DNA from 2 places in the Janthinobacterium goodfellowi genome. Region 2 is predicted to be linked to the other one. Evidence: predicted binding sites of a transcription regulator. Region 2 holds the regulator's gene; the other holds the start of a gene.
What was found. Region 2 encodes LexA, which represses DNA repair genes until DNA is damaged. Its sites were predicted from a motif close to ACTGTATNNNNATACAGT; they were not measured.

Region 1: a site for LexA is predicted at 8,392-8,409, ahead of recA (recombinase RecA). Genes of this name have one in related genera too.

What each region holds. Positions count from the first base shown of each region.
Region 1 covers NZ_JBNYXN010000006.1:160,836-170,816, reverse strand. Annotated here, with positions in the region: gene ACQ4WQ_RS21940 (IclR family transcriptional regulator) at 1-338, shown strand, start outside; gene ACQ4WQ_RS21935 (6-phosphofructokinase) at 335-1,549, opposite strand; gene ACQ4WQ_RS21930 (alpha/beta hydrolase family protein) at 1,583-3,601, opposite strand; gene ACQ4WQ_RS21925 (sodium:solute symporter family protein) at 3,642-5,690, opposite strand; gene ACQ4WQ_RS21920 (DUF4212 domain-containing protein) at 5,687-6,001, opposite strand; gene ACQ4WQ_RS21915 (sensor histidine kinase) at 5,994-7,526, opposite strand; gene ACQ4WQ_RS21910 (response regulator) at 7,523-8,257, opposite strand; gene recA (recombinase RecA) at 8,513-9,616, shown strand; gene recX (recombination regulator RecX) at 9,820-9,981, shown strand, end outside.
Region 2 covers NZ_JBNYXN010000001.1:633,282-643,262, reverse strand. Annotated here, with positions in the region: gene ACQ4WQ_RS02925 (GAF and HD-GYP domain-containing protein) at 1-1,036, opposite strand, end outside; gene ACQ4WQ_RS02920 (MBL fold metallo-hydrolase) at 1,235-2,131, shown strand; gene ACQ4WQ_RS02915 (inorganic phosphate transporter) at 2,178-3,191, opposite strand; gene ACQ4WQ_RS02910 (DUF47 domain-containing protein) at 3,231-3,857, opposite strand; gene ACQ4WQ_RS02905 (replicative DNA helicase) at 3,952-5,337, opposite strand; gene rplI (50S ribosomal protein L9) at 5,473-5,928, opposite strand; gene rpsR (30S ribosomal protein S18) at 5,956-6,246, opposite strand; gene priB (primosomal replication protein N) at 6,272-6,571, opposite strand; gene rpsF (30S ribosomal protein S6) at 6,592-6,981, opposite strand; gene lexA (transcriptional repressor LexA) at 7,257-7,892, shown strand; gene ACQ4WQ_RS02875 (cystathionine gamma-synthase family protein) at 7,958-9,199, opposite strand; gene purF (amidophosphoribosyltransferase) at 9,243-9,981, opposite strand, start outside.

The DNA.
Region 1 (9,981 bases), on a different contig from region 2:
TGTTCTTGGCGCACATGAGTTTGCTGGAGCGGCGCGAATTGCTGGCCATGCTGACCCTGGAGGCGCGCACGCCGAAAAGCATCACCGATCCCGTGCTGCTCGAGCGCGAGATCGTGCGCATCGCCCGGCTGGGCATCGGCATCGACGACGAGGAATTCGTGCACGGCATGGTGGCCGTGGCCGTGCCCATCTGCGCGGCCGATGGGCGCATCGTGGCGGCCGTCGCCTGCCACGCGCCCGTGGCGCGAAAGTCCGTGGAGCAATTGCTGCAACACGTGCCGCAATTAAAAGAAGCGGCCGTCAAGCTGCGGCCGCTATTGCTGGCGGAGTCCAGCTAAGGTTTCAAGACCTTCGCCACCTTGGCCGCGCGCAGGCGGAACGCATCGGGCATGCTTGAACCCAGCAGCGGACGCAGATACAGGCGGAATGCATCGGTCACGTCCGTGCCGCTGGCGCTGATGAACTCGTCTTCCATGGTCCGCGTCTTGCCCGCCACGTCGGTCAGCGGCAGCAGTTCGTAATCGACGGAATAAAAGCCCGTGCGCTTGATGGCCACGGAGCCGTCGCGGTCGCCCCACATGGCGAACTGCACCGCCTTCTCTCCCACTTCGCGGGCTTCGCGCTGGTCGACGTCGGAAACGCAGCCGATGAAGGAGCGCTGCAGATAGCCGAAGGTATCGCCGCGCACGCGCTTGATGCCCAGCTTGGCCTTGATCTCGTCGCACAGCAGGTCGGCCAGCGCGCCCGTGCCGGACAATTGCACGTTGCCATGCGCATCGCGTTCCACTTCCTGGGCCAGCAGGCTGGCGATCGGCTCGCCCGATGCATCGTGGATGCCTTCCGAGACGGCGATCACGCAGCGGCCATACTTTTCATAGGTGGCCTTCACGTCGGCAAGGAAGTTTTCCAGCACGAAGATGCGCTCGGGCAGATAGATCAGGTGCGGGCCGTCGTCGGGGAACTTCTTGCCCAGCGCCGAGGCGGCCGTCAGAAAACCCGCGTGGCGGCCCATCACCACGCCCACGTAGACGCCGGGCAAGGCCGCGTTGTCGAGGTTGGCGCCGGCGAACGCTTGCGCGACGAAGCGCGCGGCCGAGGGAAAGCCGGGCGTGTGGTCGCTGCCCACCAGGTCGTTGTCGATGGTTTTCGGGATGTGGATGCAGCGCAGCGGATAGCCGGCCTTGTGCGCTTCCTCGCTGACGATGCGCACCGTGTCGGACGAGTCGTTGCCGCCGATGTAAAAGAAATGTTCGATCTCGTGCGCGCGCAGCACTTCGAAGATTTGCTGGCAGTAGGCGATGTCGGGCTTGTCGCGCGTGGAGCCGAGCGCCGAAGACGGCGTGGCGGCCACCAGTTCCAGGTTATGGCTGGTTTCCTGCGTCAGGTCGACGAACTCTTCATTGATGATGCCGCGCACGCCATGCAGCGCGCCGTACACGCGCGTGACGTGCTGAAAACGCCGCGATTCGAGCACCACGCCCACCAGCGACTGGTTGATGACGGCGGTGGGGCCGCCTCCCTGGGCAACAAGAATTTTTCCAGACGGCATGGGATCTCCTCGTAAGTAAAGCGGCCCTCCAGCCTACTCCTTTTTTAGCGGCGCGCTGTCTTTTCCGATATTTCTGTCGAGGAATTTCTCCACCCGGCCCCAGAAGTCGATGCGGTTCTTCGGCAGTGTCCAGCCATGACCTTCCTCATCGTATACCACCCATTCGACATCGCGATTGTACTGTTTGACGGCCGCGTAGAACTGCTTGCCGTGGTACAGCGGCACCCGCTGGTCGGCGGCGCCGTACGCCAGCAGCAGGGGTTGAGTGATGCGCGCCGCCTGGGCGATGGGCGAGGTGGCCTGGAATTGCGCCGCGTTCGCCGTCCGGTCGCCAATCAGCTCGGGCATGCCGTACTGTTTCCAGTCATCGCCGAGGTCGGACTTGAAGCTCCAGTGGCCGCTATACATCAGGTTAATGTCGGTCACGCCCACCCAGTCGATGGCACAGCGGAACAGGTCGGGATCGTTGACCAGGCCCATCAGGGCAGCATAGCCGCCATAGCTGGCGCCAGCGATGCAGATGCGGCGCGGATCGGCGATCCCTTCCGCGATGGCCCAGCGCGCGCCGTCGGCGAGATCGTCCTGCATCTTCAAGCCCCATTGTTTCCAGCCGGCCCGAAAATGCTTGGCGCCAAAGCCTGTGCTGCCGCGAAACTCCGGTTGCAGCACGGCATAGCCACGCGAGGCAAGAAATTGCACTTCGGCATTCCATTGCCAGGAGCTGCCGCGCACATACGGGCCGCCGTGCACGAGCACGACAAGCGGTAGCTGCTTGCCAGAACTCGTGGCGGGCACGGTAAGCCAGGCTGGAATGGCCAGGCCATCGCGCGCCGTGTAGCGCACCAGCTGCTGCTCGCTCATCTGCGCCGGCTGGATGAGCGGCTGCGTCTCGCCGATGATGCTCAGCTTGCCCGTATCGCTATTGAACAGCGAGAATTTGCCCGGCTGCCGGTCGGAATACGAGGTCACCAGCATGAAGGGCGTGGCGGGGCGGGCCGCCAGCGAGACCAGGTTGATGGTCGACGGCAACAGGGCGTCGATGCGCGCCTGGGTCGCCGTCATGGCGGGATCGAACCAGCGCGTGGCACGCGCATCGCTGAGGTGGCGCACGCCCAGCAGCTTGCCTTGCCGGACGATCAGATTGCCGCTGAAGTCATACCCGTCGAGCGAGATGATGGGCGTGGGCTTGATGCTGCCGCTGGCCAGGTCGTAGGCATGCACGGACAGCGTATCGCTGCCCATGCGGGCGCTCACGTACAAGGTGCCGTCCGGACCGAAGGATAGCGGGGTGAAGGCATTGGCGCCGCCGAGGTAGGCGTCGAACTGCGCCAGCGTGCGCCAGACGCCGCCGTCAGGTTCCCGGTACATGATGCTTTCGATATTGCGCTCCCGGGTGACGGCCAGGCGCGGTTCGCCATGCTGGTCGAGCAGCCAGCGGCGCACCTTGCCCGGCGGCTTGACGCTCGTGCTGCGGCCCGTGAGCGTATCGAGCTGCCGCAAGCCTTCATAGTCGACTTCGCCCGTCGAGGCGTACACGGTACTGCGCACATACACGGCAGCAGTATCCTGCGCACCGCGCTGGCCCGTCAGGTAGGTATGCCAGGGCAGCAGTTTATAGATCGAGGTGGAGGCATCGGGCATGGCGCTGCGGGCGGCCAGCTGGCGAAAGTTGCTGCCGTCGCGGTTGACGGCAAACAGGCCCGGCCCGAAACGCATGTCGCCGGGCGCCGTCTGGCGGTCGCGCGTGTTCAGGATCAGGCGCTCGTTGTTGACCCATTCGACGTCGCCCACGTCGACATCGCTGAATTGCGCCACGACCTTGATGCTGTTATCGAGCAGGTTGACGACGGCCAGCCGTTCGCGATTGTTCGCGCCGCTCACTTTCACGGCCAGGTGACGCGCATCGGGCGACAGCTGGGGGGCGCTGAATTCGGGGTTGGCGAAGAAGGCCGACAGGGGCGGGGCGACGGCGGTGTGCGCCTGTGCGGAGATGGCCAATAGGCTGGCGCAGGCGGCCAAGAGATGGAGCAGACGCAAGAGAACCTGGAGCATGGTGTGGGGTAACCTGGAAAGAAAATTGAAAGATGGAAGCTCATTCCGGCGCCCGGATGTGCTCGACCAGCCCTCTGCTGCGCCGTCCCGGCGCCGGCGTCAGCCAGCTGACCAGGATGGCGGCGGCCAGGCCGGCCGGCACGCCGAAGATGCCGGCGGAGATGGGCGCGATATGAAACCATTGACCGCTGGCATTACCGCCCAGCATGGTGCTCGTGTGCAGCATGTAATACAGGCACACGCCAAAGCCCGTCAGCATGCCGGCCAGCGCGCCCTGGTAGTTGGCGCGTTGCCAGAAGACGCCGAGCACCAGCGGCGGAAACAGGGTCGAGGCGGCTAGGGAGAAGGCCACGCCCACCAGCGACAAAATGTCCGCCGGCTTTTGCGAAGCGGCATAGGCGGCGATGAAGGCCACGGCCAGCAGCAGCAGTTTGGAAATCGTCACGCGCTTTTGCGTCGAGGCGCTGGGATCGACCACCTTGTAATAGATGTCGTGCGACAGGGCGTTGGAGATGGCCAGCAGCAAGCCGTCGGCCGTCGACAGGGCGGCAGCCAGGCCGCCGGCCGCCACCAGGCCGGAAATCACATAGGGCAGGCCGGCGATCTCGGGCGTGGCCAGCACCAGCACGTCGGCGTCGATGGAAATTTCCGCCAGTTGCACGATGCCGTCGCGGTTGACGTCGACGATGCTGATCAGGGGACTGAGCTTGTCCACATTGGCCCAGTACGACACCCAGGTGGGCAGGTTCGCGTATTGCGTGCCCACCAGCGCCGAGTAGATATCGTACTTGACCAGCACGGCCAGCGCGGGAATCGTGAGATAGATCAACAGGATGAAGAACAGCGTCCAGAACACGGAGACGCGCGTTTCGTGCACGGAGGGCGTGGTGTACGATCGCATGAGGATGTGGGGCAGGGCGGCCGTGCCCAGCATCATGCAAAACACGAGGGCCAGGAAATTGTTGCGTTTGATGTCGGACTGCTCGCGGTCGGCGGCGGGAAACGGCTGCGCGTGCGGAATGATCGGTTCGGCGCGTTTCCGGTTTTGCGCCTGCATCGCCTGCCACAGCACGCGTGCCTCGTCGGGGCTTTTGGGATAGGCGATCAGGGTGCGCTCCGCGTTGCGGATATCGAACAGCGAGGTATTGCGCTGGCGCAAACTATCGAGCTGGCGCTGGGCCGTCAGGCGGCCTTGCTCCCAGGAACCGGGCAAGCCGTCGATGCGCGCCTGGTAGCTTTGCGCGCGCTGGCGGAAGATGGCGCGCACCTCGTTTTCTTTCGGGTCCGTTTCCAGCACGTGTTCGCGCGCGCTCAGTTGCGGCAATACCTTGCCGTAGGCGATCTGCGGCACGGGATTGTCCGCATGCTTGACCGACAGCCATATGGCGGGAATCAGAAAGGCGACGAGGATGATGATGTACTGCGCCACCTGCGTCCAGGTGATGGCGCGCATGCCGCCCAGAAAGGAACAGACGAGGATGCTGGCCAGGCCCAGGAAGATGCCGACGGAAAAATCCACGCCCGTGAAGCGCGAGGCGATCAGGCCGACGGCGTAGATCTGCGCCACGACATAGGTGAACGACACGATGATGGTGGCGGCCACGGCCACCACGCGCACGCTGGCGCCCCGTTTGTCGGTGCCGCTGCCGTAGCGTGCTGCGAGGAAATCGGGAATCGTGTACTGGCTGAACTTGCGCAGGTAGGGGGCGATCAATAGCGCCACCAGGCAATAGCCGCCCGTCCAGCCCATGATGAAGGCCAGGCCGTCGAAGCCGTTCAGGTACAGGCCGCCCGCCAGGCTGATGAAGCTGGCGGCCGAAATCCAGTCGGCGGCCGTGGCCATGCCGTTGAACATGGCCGGCACCCGGCGTCCCGCCACATAGTATTCGGTGACGTTCGAGGTGCGGCTGATGACGCCGATGGTGGCGTACAGCGTGATGGTGACGAGCATGAACAGGTAGCCGATCCACGCGCGCGGCATGCCTTCCTGTTCCAGCACAGACAGGGCCAGCAGGAAGGCGGCGAAACCGGCGGTAAACAGCAGGTAGTAGCGGCACAGGCGCGCAAAGAAGCTGCGCTGGCCGCTCATGCTTGCTCCTCGGCATGAAAAGCCCGGTCGAGGCGCCGCATGCGCCAGGCATAGAAGGCGATGATGGCCAGGTACACGAGCGAGGCGCCCTGGGCCGCCATGTAGAAGGGCAGGGGCCAGCCGAACAGGTTCAGGTGCAACAGCTCGCGCGCATAGAACACGGTCAGGAAGCCCGTCAGCAGCCAGACCAGCAGCAGGATGGCCGTCAGGCGCCGCGTCTTGCGCCAGTGCACATCGCGGCGCGCCTGCAGCTCGGGGCCGGGCGTGCGCGCCGGCTGCGGCGGCGTTGCGGAAAGGCTGGGTTTATCCATACGTGATGTCATCCTCTTCTGGCGCTTCCGGCAACAGCAGGGCGATGCTCAGGCGCAGCAGGGTGCCTGGCAACTTCGGCGACGTGGCGCGCGGATTGTTAAAAATATCGACTTCGGCGCCGTGCTGCTGCGCAATCTCGCGCACGATGGCCAGGCCCAGGCCGCTACCGTCGACATTGCTGCCAAGAATGCGGTAAAAGCGTTCGAATACGTGGGCCCGTTCGGCCGGCGCAATGCCGGGGCCCGTATCTTCCACTTCCAGGATGGCCAGTTCCAGGGTGCTGCGCACGCGCACCGTGACGCTGCCGCCAGCTGGCGTGTAGCGCAGGGCATTGTCGATCAGATTGCTCAGCAGCTCGCGCAGCATCATGGCATTGCCGGAAATCATGATCGAATACGCGGGCTGTTCGAAGCCCAGGTCGATATGCTGGGCAAACGAGGCTTGCACCCAGTCCTGCACCACGCCGCGCGCCAGTTCGCTCAGTTCGATCGGCTCGAATGCCGTGCCCGCCTGCGGCTGGTTTTCCGCGCGCGCCAGGGCCAGCAGTTGGTTGACCAGGCGCGTGGCCGCTTCCGAACTTTTCGCCAGCTGCAGCAGCGAGCGGTGGATCTCGTCGTGGTCGGTCTGGCGCAGGGCCAGCTCCGATTGCATGCGCATGCCGGCCAGCGGCGTCTTCATCTGGTGCGCCGCATCGGCGATGAAGCGTTTCTGCATGTCGATCGACAGGGACAGGCGCGCCAGCATCTCGTTGAGCGAACCGACCAGCGGCGTGATTTCCTCGGGCACCTGGCCCGATTCGATGGGAGAGAGGTCGTCGGGCGGCCGGGCGCGTATGCGCTCCTGCAATTGCGCCAGCGGCGACAGGCCGCGCGCCAGGGCAAACCAGACCAGGGCCAGGATCACGGGCAGGATGATGAACTGCGGCAAAATCACGCCCTTGATGATTTCATTGGCCAGCTGGGCGCGCTTTTCCAGGGTTTCCGCCACTTGCACCAGCGCGCGGTTCGGCTCATCGTCGTTGCCGGCAGGAATATCGAGATAGCTGAACGCCACGCGCACGGGCGTGCCGTGGATGGTGTCGTTGCGAAACAGCACCATGCCGCTGCGGTATTTGTCGGGGTCTTGCGGCGGCGGCAAGTCGCGGTCGCCGTCGAGGTATTCGCCGCGCGGACCCACCACCAGGTAATACAGGGTGTCGATATCGTCGCCGCGCAGGAAGTCGCGGCCGCTGCTGTTCTTTTCCGGCGCGCGGCGAAGCAGCGCGCCATCGGCCTGCTTGACCTGTTGCGTCAGCACTGTCACGCTGTCTTCCAGCGCATGGTCGAACGGCTGATTGGCAATGCCTTTGGCCACCAGATAGGTGATGGCGATGCTCATCGGCCACAGCAGCAGCAGGGGCGCCAGCATCCAGTCGAGGATTTCGCCGAACAGCGAATGCTCGATGGTGTCATCCTGCTCCGTGGTGGGCGGCTCGAACCAGTCGTCGTCGTCCGGCTCGTCCGCAGGCGCCTCGCGCGCCTTCACTTGCTGGCGGGACCGTTGGCAGGAGCGGCGGCCTCGCCCGCTTCGGCTTGCAGGCGCGCCGCTTCCGAATATTTCTCCAGGCAATAGCCGAGGCCGCGCACGGTGGCGATGCGCACGCCGCCCACCTCGATCTTCTTGCGCAGGCGGTGTACATACACTTCGATGGCGTTGTTCGATACTTCCTCGCCCCATTCGCACAGGTGGTCGACCAGCTGCTCTTTCGAGACGAGGCGGCCGGTGCGGCCCAGCAGGATTTCCAGCAAGCCCAGTTCGCGCGCGGACAGGTCGAGCATCTGGTCGTTGATGTAGGCGCTGCGTCCCACCTGATCGTAGCTGAGGGGGCCGTGCTTGATGATGGTGGCGCCGCCGCCAGCGCCGCGGCGCGTCAGGGCGCGCACTCTTGCCTCCAGTTCCGACAAGGCGAACGGCTTGGCCATATAATCGTCGGCACCGAGGTCGAGGCCATTCACGCGTTGTTCGATGGAATCGGCGGCCGTCAGGATCAGCACGGGCAGCAGCGAGGCGCGTGCGCGCAGGCGGCGCAGCACTTCCAGGCCGGACATCTTCGGCAGGCCCAGGTCGAGGATCAGCAGGTCGAATTCCTGGGTGGACAGGGCCGTATCGGCTTCCTGCCCGGTCTTGACGTAGTCGATCGCATAACCGGACTGGCGCAGCGAGCGGGTCAGGCCATCGGCCAGCACGCTGTCATCTTCGGCAAGTAAAATACGCATGGTGAGGCTTCCTATGCTTGCAGCGGTAGAAGCTTGTATTGTGTTTCATTTTCCGCAAGGTGGCGAGTTTTTGTGAAAAACCAGGCTTGTATTGATCTGTTTCAAAACAAATCCACGTTCCGCTTGCATTGATCACTGTTTTTTTATACAGTACTGTCTGTGTAAAGAATTTAACCCACTGGCGCTATCGCAGGCTGCACGGTTCACGTAGATGCGTCACCTGAATCCGCACCTGTAGAACGGCTGAAAGAACATATGGACGATAAAAAAGCTGTAGTACCCGCATCGGAAAAAGCCAAGGCGCTCGCCGCCGCACTGGCGCAGATCGAGAAGCAGTTTGGCAAAGGTTCGGTCATGCGCATGGATGCCAGCGCACCGATCGAAGAAGTGCAAGTCGTGTCGACCGGTTCGCTCGGCCTCGATATCGCGCTGGGCGTGGGCGGCTTGCCGCGCGGCCGCGTGGTGGAAATCTACGGTCCGGAATCGTCGGGTAAAACCACGCTGACCCTGCAAACCATCGCCGAAATGCAAAAACTGGGCGGCACCTGCGCCTTTATCGATGCCGAGCACGCGCTGGACGTCGGTTACGCGCAAAAGCTGGGCGTGAACCTGCATGAATTGCTGATCTCGCAACCGGACACGGGCGAGCAGGCGCTGGAAATCTGCGACGCCCTCGTGCGTTCGGGCAGCGTCGACCTCGTCGTCATCGACTCCGTGGCGGCACTGACGCCACGCGCCGAGATCGAAGGCGACATGGGCGATTCCCTGCCAGGTTTGCAAGCGCGTCTGATGTCGCAAGCGCTGCGCAAGCTGACCGGCTCCATCAACCGCACGAATACCCTGGTCATCTTCATCAACCAGATCCGCATGAAGATCGGCGTGATGTTCGGCAGCCCTGAAACGACCACGGGCGGCAATGCGCTGAAATTCTACGCCTCGGTGCGCCTGGATATCCGCCGCACCGGCTCGATCAAGTCCGGCGATGAAGTGATCGGCAACGAAACCAAGGTCAAGGTCGTCAAGAACAAGATCGCGCCGCCGTTCAAGGAAGCGCACTTCGACATCCTGTACGGCGCCGGCACCTCGCGCGAAGGCGAAATCCTGGACCTGGGTTCGGATGCCAAGATCGTGGAAAAATCCGGTTCGTGGTACAGCTACAACGGCGAACGCATCGGCCAGGGCAAGGACAACGCCCGCGCCTTCCTGCAAGAGCGTCCGGCGCTGGCCCGCGAAATCGAAAACAAGGTCCGCGCTTCGCTGGGCGTGCGTGAACTGCCGCCGCTGGCCGCTGAAAAGCCGGAAAAAGCGGATAAGGCCGCCGACAAGGCTGCCAAGGCTGCGGAAGCCAAGGCAGAGTAGGTCGGATTAGCGCGGCAAAGCCGCGCGTAATCCGACAACACCACAGACGTCAACAATGTTGTCGGATTACGGCCCAAGGGGCTTAATCCGACCTACGCATGGCTTGCTGCAAGGTGTGACCATGATCGCCGTCCCGCGCTGTTGCGCCGGGCGGCGATTGTGTTTGGGTGATGTGATCGTGGAATGAAAGACAAGGTGGGTGTATGGCCGCAGTACAACTAAGCCTGAAGGGCAGGGCGCTACGCTTTTTGTCGATGCGCGAACACAGCCGCATGGAATTGCGGCGCAAGCTGCAGCGCCATGCGCAGGAGGGCGACGACGTGGAAGCCTTGCTCGACAGCCTGGAGCAGGCCAACTGGCTGTCG
Region 2 (9,981 bases):
AGTCGCGCTCCTCGCGCAGCGCCGCCTGCTCCAGTTCCAGCGCGCGGGCGATGGCATCCTTCTGCTGCGGCTGCGCCGCCTGCTGGCGCAGGGCGGCGATCTCGGCGTCGCGCAGCAGCACTTCGTAGCGCGTGTCGATCAGGGCGATGCGGTCGAAAATCGTTTCCAGCTTGGTGGCCTTGTCGACCACGTGCACGGGCGTGGTGATCTTGCCGCAATCGTGCAGCAGGCCGGCCAGCCACAGCTGCTTGCGCTCGTTGTCGCTGAGCCGGAAATCGGCCAGCGGCCCCGTTTGCGTCGCATGCGCGGCATCGGCCAGCAGCATCGTCAGCTCGGGCACGAACTGGCAGTGCCGCCCCGTGTAGGGCGACTTTTCATCGATGCCGATATTGATCAGGGTAACCAGCGATTCGAGCAGCTCTTCCAGCTGCGCAATGAGCAGCTGGTTCGTCAGCGCCACGCCCGCCTGCGCGGCCAGTGCCTCGATGAAGCGCTGGTCGGTGGAGGAAAAGGCGCGCACCTGGCCCGTCTCGCCATCCTTGGCATTGACCAGCTGCAGCACGCCGATCAAGTCGCCCTCGTGATCGCTCATGGGCACCGTCAGGATCGATTGCGTGTGGTAGCCATGGTGGCGGTCAAACTCGCGCATGCCGGAAAAATTGAAGACCTCGTCGCGGTAGACGTCGGCGATATTCACGCTGCGGCGCATGTTCGCCGCATACGCGGCCACCGACGCCAGGTTGGGCTGGCCCGCGCCATCGAACAGGGCCACGCCCGGCAAGCCCATGTCCGCGCCCTGCGCGATGCCCAGGCTGTCGTTGACGCTGATGTCGAACGCCAGCTGGCGGCCCTCCAGCGCGGGCCGGTACAGGGTCGCGCCATCGGCGCCGCTCATGCTTTTTGCCAGCAGCACGATGCGCTGCAACAGCGCGCCGATATCGTGCCCCTCGCCGCCCAGGCCATGGCCGAGCGCGACACTGAGTTCGGTCAATTGCTCCAGTCTGTGGGCGATTTTCTCAGGGTGCAGCTGAGGCATGTTGGTGGCAATCAGGTAATGGGCAAGCAAAAAAGGGGAAGTCGGCAAGCGCCAGTGTAACGGCCACCCTGCGCACTGTACATTACTTAGTCACAACAAAATGAAATAACTTTCCGTATTGCAACACACACAAATGTTGCCGCCAAACTCATTAATTAGAATAGAATCAACAATAATTACACCGTAACAAGGTACTGAATGAAATTCACGTTCAGGGGCGTGCGCGGCTCCATCCCCTCCCCCGGCCCGCGCACGGCGCGCTATGGCGGCAACACCACGTGCATCGAGGTGCGCACGGACAACGACAGCCTGATCATTCTCGATGCGGGCAGCGGCATCTTCGCGCTGGCGCAGCAGCTGCCGCCGGGCCAGCCCGTCGACGCGCACGTCTTCATCACGCACAGCCACTGGGACCACATCCACGGCCTGCCCATGTTCTCGCCCCTGTTCGTGGCCGGCAACCGCATGCGCCTGCATGGCGCGCTGGACGGCATCAGCGGACGCGGCATCGAGCACGTGATGGCGGTGCAGCTGCAAGGCAGTTATTTTCCCGTCAGCGAAGCGGCCATGGCGGCCAGCATCGAGTACCGCACCCTGGCACCGGGCGAAGCCGTCGACGTGGGCGGCGCGCGCGTGCGCGGCGCGGAAATGAACCATCCCGTGGTCAACCTCGGCTACCGCATCGACTGCGGCGGCGCCTCGCTGTTTTTCAGCGGCGACCATGAACCGTTCTACAACCTGCATCCGCCCGGCCACGCCGAGCACGCGGCCTGCGCGGCGCGCAATGCCCAGCGCCAGGCCGGCATCGATGCGCTGGTCGCCGGCGTCGATGCGCTGATCATGGATTGCTCGTACACGCGCGAAGAATACCCGGGCAAGCAGGGCTGGGGCCACGGCACCTTCGATGCCGCCTTCGACCTGGCCCTGCGCTGCGGCGCGCGGCGCCTGTACTGCACCCACCACGAACCGACCCGCAGCGACGAGCAGCTCGAAGCCGTGTTTGCCGACGTGATGGGCCGCTATGCGAGCCGCCTGGCCGGCCTGCAGGTGTTCCTCGCGTGCGAGGGGCTGACGGTGGAACTGGCCGGCGCATAAAAAAAGGGAGCCGCAAGGCTCCCTTTTTACTGGCGTTGGCTATCCATCACATTATATGGTGGCCAATCCACCAGGCGACCGCGGCGACGAAAGCCGAGGCGGGAATCGTGAAGATCCAGGCCCAGACGATATTGCCCGCCACGCCCCAGCGCACGGCCGACATTTTTTGCGCCGAGCCGACGCCGACGATGGCGCCCGTGATCGTGTGCGTGGTCGACACGGGAATGCCCAGCGCCGTCGAGACGAACAGGGTGATGGCGCCGCCCGTTTCGGCGCAGAAGCCGCCGACCGGTTTCAACTTGGTGATCTTCTGGCCCATGGTCTTGACGATGCGCCAGCCGCCGAACAGGGTGCCGAAGCTGATGGCCGTGTAGCACGAGATGATGACCCACATCGGCGGCATGGCATCGGCCGCGCTCGAGTAGCCGGCGGCGATCAGCAACATCCAGATGATGCCGATGGTTTTTTGCGCATCGTTGCCGCCGTGGCCCAGGCTGTAGGCGGCCGCCGATGCCAGTTGCAGACGGCGGAACCACTTGTCGACCTTGCGTGGCGTCGAACGCACGAAGATCCACGACACGATCAGCATCATGATGGAGCCGAACACGAAGCCCAGCACGGGTGCGATGACGATGAAGGCCACGGTTTTCCACAGGCCGGCCGCGACCAGCGCGCCCGTGCCCGACTTGGCGACGGCGGCGCCCACCAGGCCGCCGATCAGGGCGTGCGAGGACGACGATGGAATGCCGTAGTACCAGGTAAACAAATTCCAGAAGATGGCGCCCATCAGCGCGCCGAAGATCACGTACTGGTCGATCACGGCCGGGTCGATGGTGCCCTTGCCCACCGTGGCGGCCACGGTCAGCTGGTGGAACACGAAGATGGCGACGAAGTTGAACGTGGCGGCCATGGCAACCGCGGTTTGCGGTTTCAAGACGCCCGTCGAGACCACCGTGGCAATCGCGTTGGCGGCATCGTGGAAGCCGTTCATGAAGTCAAACAGCAGCGCCAGGACGATCAACAGGCCTAGCACGTAGATGCTGATTTGTATGGTCATTATAGTTTCTTTTCTGATTCTGGTTCAGGACAGGCCCAACGCTTACGCGTTTTCGACGATGATGCCTTCGATAATATTGGACACATCTTCGCAACGGTCGGTCACGGTTTCCAGAATTTCGTAGATCGCTTTCAGCTTGATCAGGTTGCGCACGTCCGGCTCGTCGCGGAACAGCTTGGACATGGCGGCGCGCATCACGTGGTCGGCGTCCGATTCCAGGCGGTCGATCTCTTCGCAGATGGCGACGATCTTGCGCGAGTTGTCCATGTTGTGCAGCATGGCGACGGCGTCGCGCACTTTCTCGGTACAGGCCAGCACCAGTTCGGCCAGGCGCTTGGCTTCCGGCGTGACGGCCTTCAGGTCGTACAGCGAGACGGTTTGCGCCGCATCTTCCAGCAGGTCGAGGATGTCGTCCTGGCGCGTGATCAGCTGATGGATGTCATCGCGGTCGATCGGCGTGATGAAGGTCTTGTGCAGCATTTCCACGGTGGCGTAGGTGACTTTGTCCGCCTGTTTCTCGATGCTTTCAATCGCGTGCACGCGGTTTTCCAGGTCGTCGAAATTGGTCATCAGGCCGAGCATCTCTTTCGCGCCCTTGACGCACAGTTCCGCGTGCTGGTTAAACAATTCAAAAAACTTGCCCTCAGTGGGCATCAAGCGTCCAAACATGTCATTCTCCGTTAAGCATTGAGTCGTGTTATTTACTACAGAAAGCCGCCCCGTATGAGGGGGCGGCCAATGGAATTGCCAGTGCTGCTGAGTCTTAGTCGCCTTGGTAAAGCGCCAGGCCACCACTGTAATTGCCAAATTTGGTGTACTGCCCCATGAAGGTGAGGCGGATGCTGCCGATTGGGCCGTTACGCTGTTTACCGATGATGATTTCGGCCGTTCCCTTGTCCGGCGAGTCGGGGTTATACACCTCGTCGCGGTAAATGAACAGGATCACGTCGGCATCCTGCTCGATAGCGCCCGATTCGCGCAAGTCGGACATGACGGGACGTTTATTGGGACGTTGTTCCAGCGAGCGGTTCAGCTGGGACAGCGCGATCACGGGACAACCGAGTTCCTTCGCCAGGCCTTTCAAGCCCCGCGAAATCTCGGAAATCTCCGTGGCGCGGTTATCGCCCGGCGTATTGGCCGACATCAGTTGCAAGTAATCGACGATGATCAGGCCCAGCTTGCCGCACTGGCGCGACAGGCGGCGCGAGCGGGCGCGCAATTCGATCGAGTTGAGCGCCGGCGTTTCATCGATGTACAACTGCGCGTCGTTCATCTTCTGGATCGCATTCGTCAGGCGCGGCCAGTCTTCGTCGTTCAGGCGGCCCGTGCGCAGGCGGTGCTGGTCGAGCTGTCCGACGGAGCCGAGCATACGCATGGCCAGCTGGGCGCCGCCCATCTCCATCGAGAACACGGCCACGGGCAAGCCGCTGTCGATGGCCACGTTTTCGCCGATGTTGACGGAAAACGCCGTCTTGCCCATCGACGGACGGCCCGCCACGATCACCAGGTCGCCCGGCTGCAGACCGGAGGTCATGCGGTCGAGGTCGATGAAACCGGTGGGCACGCCCGTGATTTCACTCTGGTTGTCGCGGCTGTACAGCTCGTCAATGCGCTCGACCACCTGCGTCAGCAGGGGCTGGATGGCGGTCCAGCCCTGGGCGCCGCGCGCGCCTTCTTCGGCGATGGCGAAAATCTTCGACTCGGCCTCGTCAAGCATCTGCTTGACTTCCTTGCCTTGCGGGCTGAAGGCCGTGCCGGAGATATCGTCGGCGACGGTGATGAGTTTGCGCAGCACGCCGCGGTCGCGCACGATCTCGGCGTAGCGCCGGATGTTCGCGGCCGATGGCGTGTTTTGCGCCATGGCGTTCAGGTAAGCGAGTCCGCCCACATCATCGGCCTTGCCGAGCTGGGTCAGGGTTTCAAAAACAGTAATGACATCGGCTGGCTTGGAAGCGTTAACCATCTTGACGATTTGCTCGAAGATGATGCGATGGTCATAGCGATAGAAATCCTCCGCATGCATGAAGTCGGCGATGCGGTCATAGGCGGCATTGTCGCGCAGCAGACCACCGATAACGGATTGTTCTGCTTCGATCGAATGCGGCGGAATACGGAGGGAATCCAGTTGCGGATCAGAGGGGGCGTTCATGGCGCGAATTATACCCGCTTCGGCGTGCTGGCAAAAATAAAGGGCTGAAAATGAGCGAAAAAAAGGCCACAAAAAAGCCGGGCGAACCCGGCTTTTCATAGTGCGGCAGCGCTTGCGGGCCAGGCCCGCAGACGATTACGCGTTCGCGTCTGGAACGACAGCGATAACAACTTCCACGACCACGTCGGTGTGCAGAGCAACCGAAACGTTGTGCTCGCCAACGATCTTCAGCGGGCCGGTAGGCATGCGGATTTGTGCTTTTTCAACAGCAAAACCTTGCTTGGTCAGCGCTTCAGCGATGTCGAAGTTGGTGACGGAACCGAACAGACGGCCATCGACGCCAGCTTTTTGAGCGACTTGAACGGTCAGGCCGCTCAGTTTTTCGCCCTGGGCTTGCGATGCGGCCAGTTTGGCGGCAGCAGCTTTTTCCAGTTCGGCGCGCTTGACTTCGAATTCAGCCACAGCGGTTGCCGTAGCACGACGTGCCAGGCGTTGTGGGATCAGGAAGTTACGTGCGTAACCGTCTTTGACTTTGACGACTTCGCCGAGGTTACCGACGTTAACAACTTTTTCTAACAGAATGATTTGCATAGTTCTTCTCCAGGAATATCTGACCGATTAAGCGTGGTGCAGATCGGTGTATGGCAGCAGCGCGAGGAAGCGAGCGCGCTTGATTGCGGTGTCGACTTGGCGCTGGTAGTGCGCTTTGGTACCGGTCAGGCGTGCTGGCATGATCTTGCCGTTTTCCTGGACGAAGTCTTTCAGCGTGTCGACGTCTTTGTAGTCGACTTGCTCAACGTGAGCTGCCGTGAAGCGGCAGAACTTCTTACGTTTGAACAAAGGGTTTTGCTGTTTGCGTTTTTCTTTAAGCTTGAGCTTATTTTTGTCGAACTTTTTACCGAATGCCATGTCAGGCTCCTGTATCTAAAATGCGCTAGTCAGAATTGACTGCACTAAAATCAATGATGTGAAACACCAAACTCTTGCTGTTGCGGCTCTTCCTGGCCAGGAAACCCGTGAACTGATACACCCCGCCCAAGCTTGCCTGGCTGAACCTGCCTGAAATTTCGCCAGCGGCTAGCGCGGCAACATCAAACTCGGTCAAACGGGCAATCCCTGCTTCCATCTGCTGCGAACTGTGTTGCAATACTGCATTCACAATCGGCAGCCCTGCCGGGGTATAGCGCAATATTTCGCGCTCGGCAATGATGGCGGTGACTTGTAGCTGGTTCAGCGCACGATCCTGGTCAAGAATTAAGCTGCTGCTGCGGCTGGAGCGGCTGCTGGTGCTTCGGTGCGGTGGCTTTTGGCCGCGTCTTCGCGTTGTACCGATTTCATCATCGGCGAAGGAGCTGTTTCAGCTTTCTTCATTTTAACGGTCAGGTGACGCAACACGGCATCATTGAATTTGAATGCTGTTTCCAACTCGACCAGGGTCTCGTTGTCGCATTCGATGTTCAGGCAGATGTAGTGTGCTTTAGGCAGCTTTTGGATCGAGTAAGCCATTTGACGGCGGCCCCAATCTTCCACGCGGTGAACCGAACCGCCGCGGGTGGTTACGCTGGCTTTGTAGCGTTCGATCATCGCGGGCACTTGCTCGCTTTGGTCCGGATGGACGATAAAGACTATTTCATAATGACGCATGCAAACTCCTTCAGGTCGGATTGATAATCGCCCACCCCGGCGTCAAGACGGGTGTGGGAAGGTCAGCCGAAGATTATAACCGCCTTTTGCAAACGTTTCAATCATTCCTTCCACCAGCGCGCGAAAAGGCCGCGCGCCACCGCACTTTCCGCCCGTGGACAAGTATTTCTTGCGAAATTCGCCGAAAACACGGAAATCCCCTTGCATAGTGGACGATACTGTACAAAAATACAGACTGTTCATATAGACAGCATTTCAGTATGCACCCACCGCTCATGATCAAGCTGACAGCACGACAAGAACAAATCCTGAACCTGATCAAGGACGCGATTGAAAACACGGGCTTTCCTCCCACCCGTGCCGAAATCGCCAATGAACTGGGTTTCAAATCGGCCAATGCGGCCGAAGAGCATTTGCAGGCCCTGGCCCGCAAGGGCGCCATCGAGATTTCGCCCGGCACCTCGCGCGGCATCCGCCTGATCGGCGCGGCGGCCGAAGCGCCGCCATCGAAAGTGCCGGCGGCGCTGCTGATGTCGCTGCCCCTGATCGGCAGGGTGGCGGCCGGTTCGCCCATCCTGGCCCAGGAAAACCTGGAAGCGAGCTACAACGTGGACCCGGCCCTGTTTTCGGCCAAGCCCGACTTCCTGCTGAAGGTACGCGGCTGGTCCATGCGCGACGCCGGCATCATGGATGGCGATTTACTGGCCGTCAAGAAGGTCGACAGCGCCAAGAACGGCCAGATCGTCGTCGCCCGCATCGGCGACGAAGTCACCGTCAAGCGCTACAAGAAGACGGGCTCCGTCATCGAACTGCTGCCGGAAAACCCGGACTTCAAGGTCATCACCGTGTCGCCGGAAGATGAATTCGCCCTGGAAGGCCTGGCCGTGGGCTTGATGCGCAGCTGGCATTAAACGACTGCACACAAAAAGGGCCGCAACAGCATGACTGTTGCGGCCCTTTTCATTTGTCCGGCGACTTATACATCGAGTGCCTGGCGGAAATCCTCGAGCAGATCCACCTCATCCTCGATGCCGACGGAGACGCGGATCAGCGATTCGGCGATGCCCATGCTGGCGCGCCGCTCGGCACCCATCTCATAGAAGATCGTATGGGCGACTGGAATGACCAGGGTGCGCGTGTCGCCGAGGTTGCTCGCTGGAATGGCCAGATTCAAACGATTGAGGAAATCGAAGCAGTCGATGCCATCCTTCAATTCAAAGCTGAACAGCGAACCATAGCTGCGGAACAAGTCCGTCGCCAGCGCGTGCTGCGGGTGCGACGCCAAGCCCGGGTAATGCACGGCCGCCACGCGCGGGTCGGCGGCCAGCATGGTGGCCAGCGCCAGGGCGTTCGAACAGGTACGGTCCATGCGCAAGGCCATGGTTTCCGCGCCGACGGCGATATGGTGCGCCGCTTCCGGCCCCAGCGAGGCGCCGAAGTCGCGCAAGGCCTTGGCGCGGATTTGCGCGATGCCCCACTGCACGGGCGCCGCCTTCTTGTAATTCTCGAAAATATTCGGATAGCGCGTCCAGTCGAACACGCCCGTGTCCGTCAAGCTGCCGCCCAGCGCATTGCCGTGGCCGCCGATGGATTTCGTCAGCGCATTGACCACGAGGCCCGCGCTCACGGCTTTCGGGCGGAACAAATACGGCGTCGTCATGGTGTTGTCGACGATGTACAAGATGCCCTTCTCGCGGCACAACTCGCCGATCTTTGCCAGGTCGGCGATCTGCGTGCGCGGATTGGCGATGGTTTCCACGAACACGATGCGCGTGGCCGGCGTGATGGCGGCCGCCACGTTGGCCACCTCGGTGGCGTCGACGAAAGACACGCCGATGCCCTGGCCCGTCACCGTTTGCCACAGGCTGTTGGTGTTGCCAAACAAAAAGGCCGACGACACGACATGGTCGCCCGCGCGCAGCAAGGACTGCACCACGGCGCCGATGGCGCCCATGCCGGTGGCGAAGCACAGGGTCGCCACGCCATCTTCCATGTTGTTGACCTTGTCTTCCAGCGCGGACACGGTGGGGTTGCCCTGGCGGCCATAGCGGAAGCCCGGCTCCTTGCCCTGGAATACGGAAGCGAGCTGGCGCGCATCGCCATAGCCGAACGCGACGGAGGTGTGCACGGGCTTGTGCAGCGAGCCATGCTCGATGCCCTTGCGGCGGTCGTTATGCAGGATGGTGGTGGTAAAGCCGTAGTTTTTTTTATCGTTCATGATCGCGGAGCAAAAAAAGCCCGGCGCTAGCCGGGCAAGATGATTACGCTTCTGTCGTTGCCAGGTTCAGGTTCAGCTGGGAACGCGGCGTATCTTCGGGTGCTGCCGCCTTCGGATGGTGGCGCGCATATTCCAGGCGGTCCAGATATTCCTGCGACACGTCGCCCGTCACGTACACGCCGTCGAAGCACGAGGCCTCGAAGTTGGTCAGGGCCGGGTTGACGTCGGCGATCGCCTGCTTGAGCGCGCCGATATCCTGATAGACCAGGTAATCGGCCGTGATTTCGCGGCACACTTCTTCCGTCGTGCGGCCGTAGGCGATCAGCTCGTCGCGCGTCGGCATGTCGATGCCGTACACGTTCGGGAAGATCACCGGTGGCGCGGCCGAGGCGAAGATGACTTTCGTCGCGCCCGCTTCACGCGCCATCTGCACGATTTCACGGCTGGTGGTGCCGCGCACGATGGAATCGTCGACCAGCAAGACCACTTTATCCTTGAATTCGGAGGGAATCGCGTTGAGCTTCTGGCGCACGGATTTCTTGCGCGCCGCCTGGCCCGGCATGATAAAGGTGCGGCCAATGTAGCGGTTCTTGATGAAGCCTTCGCGATACTCGATGTTCAGCGCCATGGCCAGCTGGATGGCGGCCGGACGCGAGGAATCGGGAATCGGCATGACCACGTCGATATGCACGCCAGGCAGTTCGGCGCGGATCTTCTCGGCCAGGTATTCACCCATTTTCAGGCGCGTGGCGTACACGGAGGCGCCGTCGATGACGGAGTCG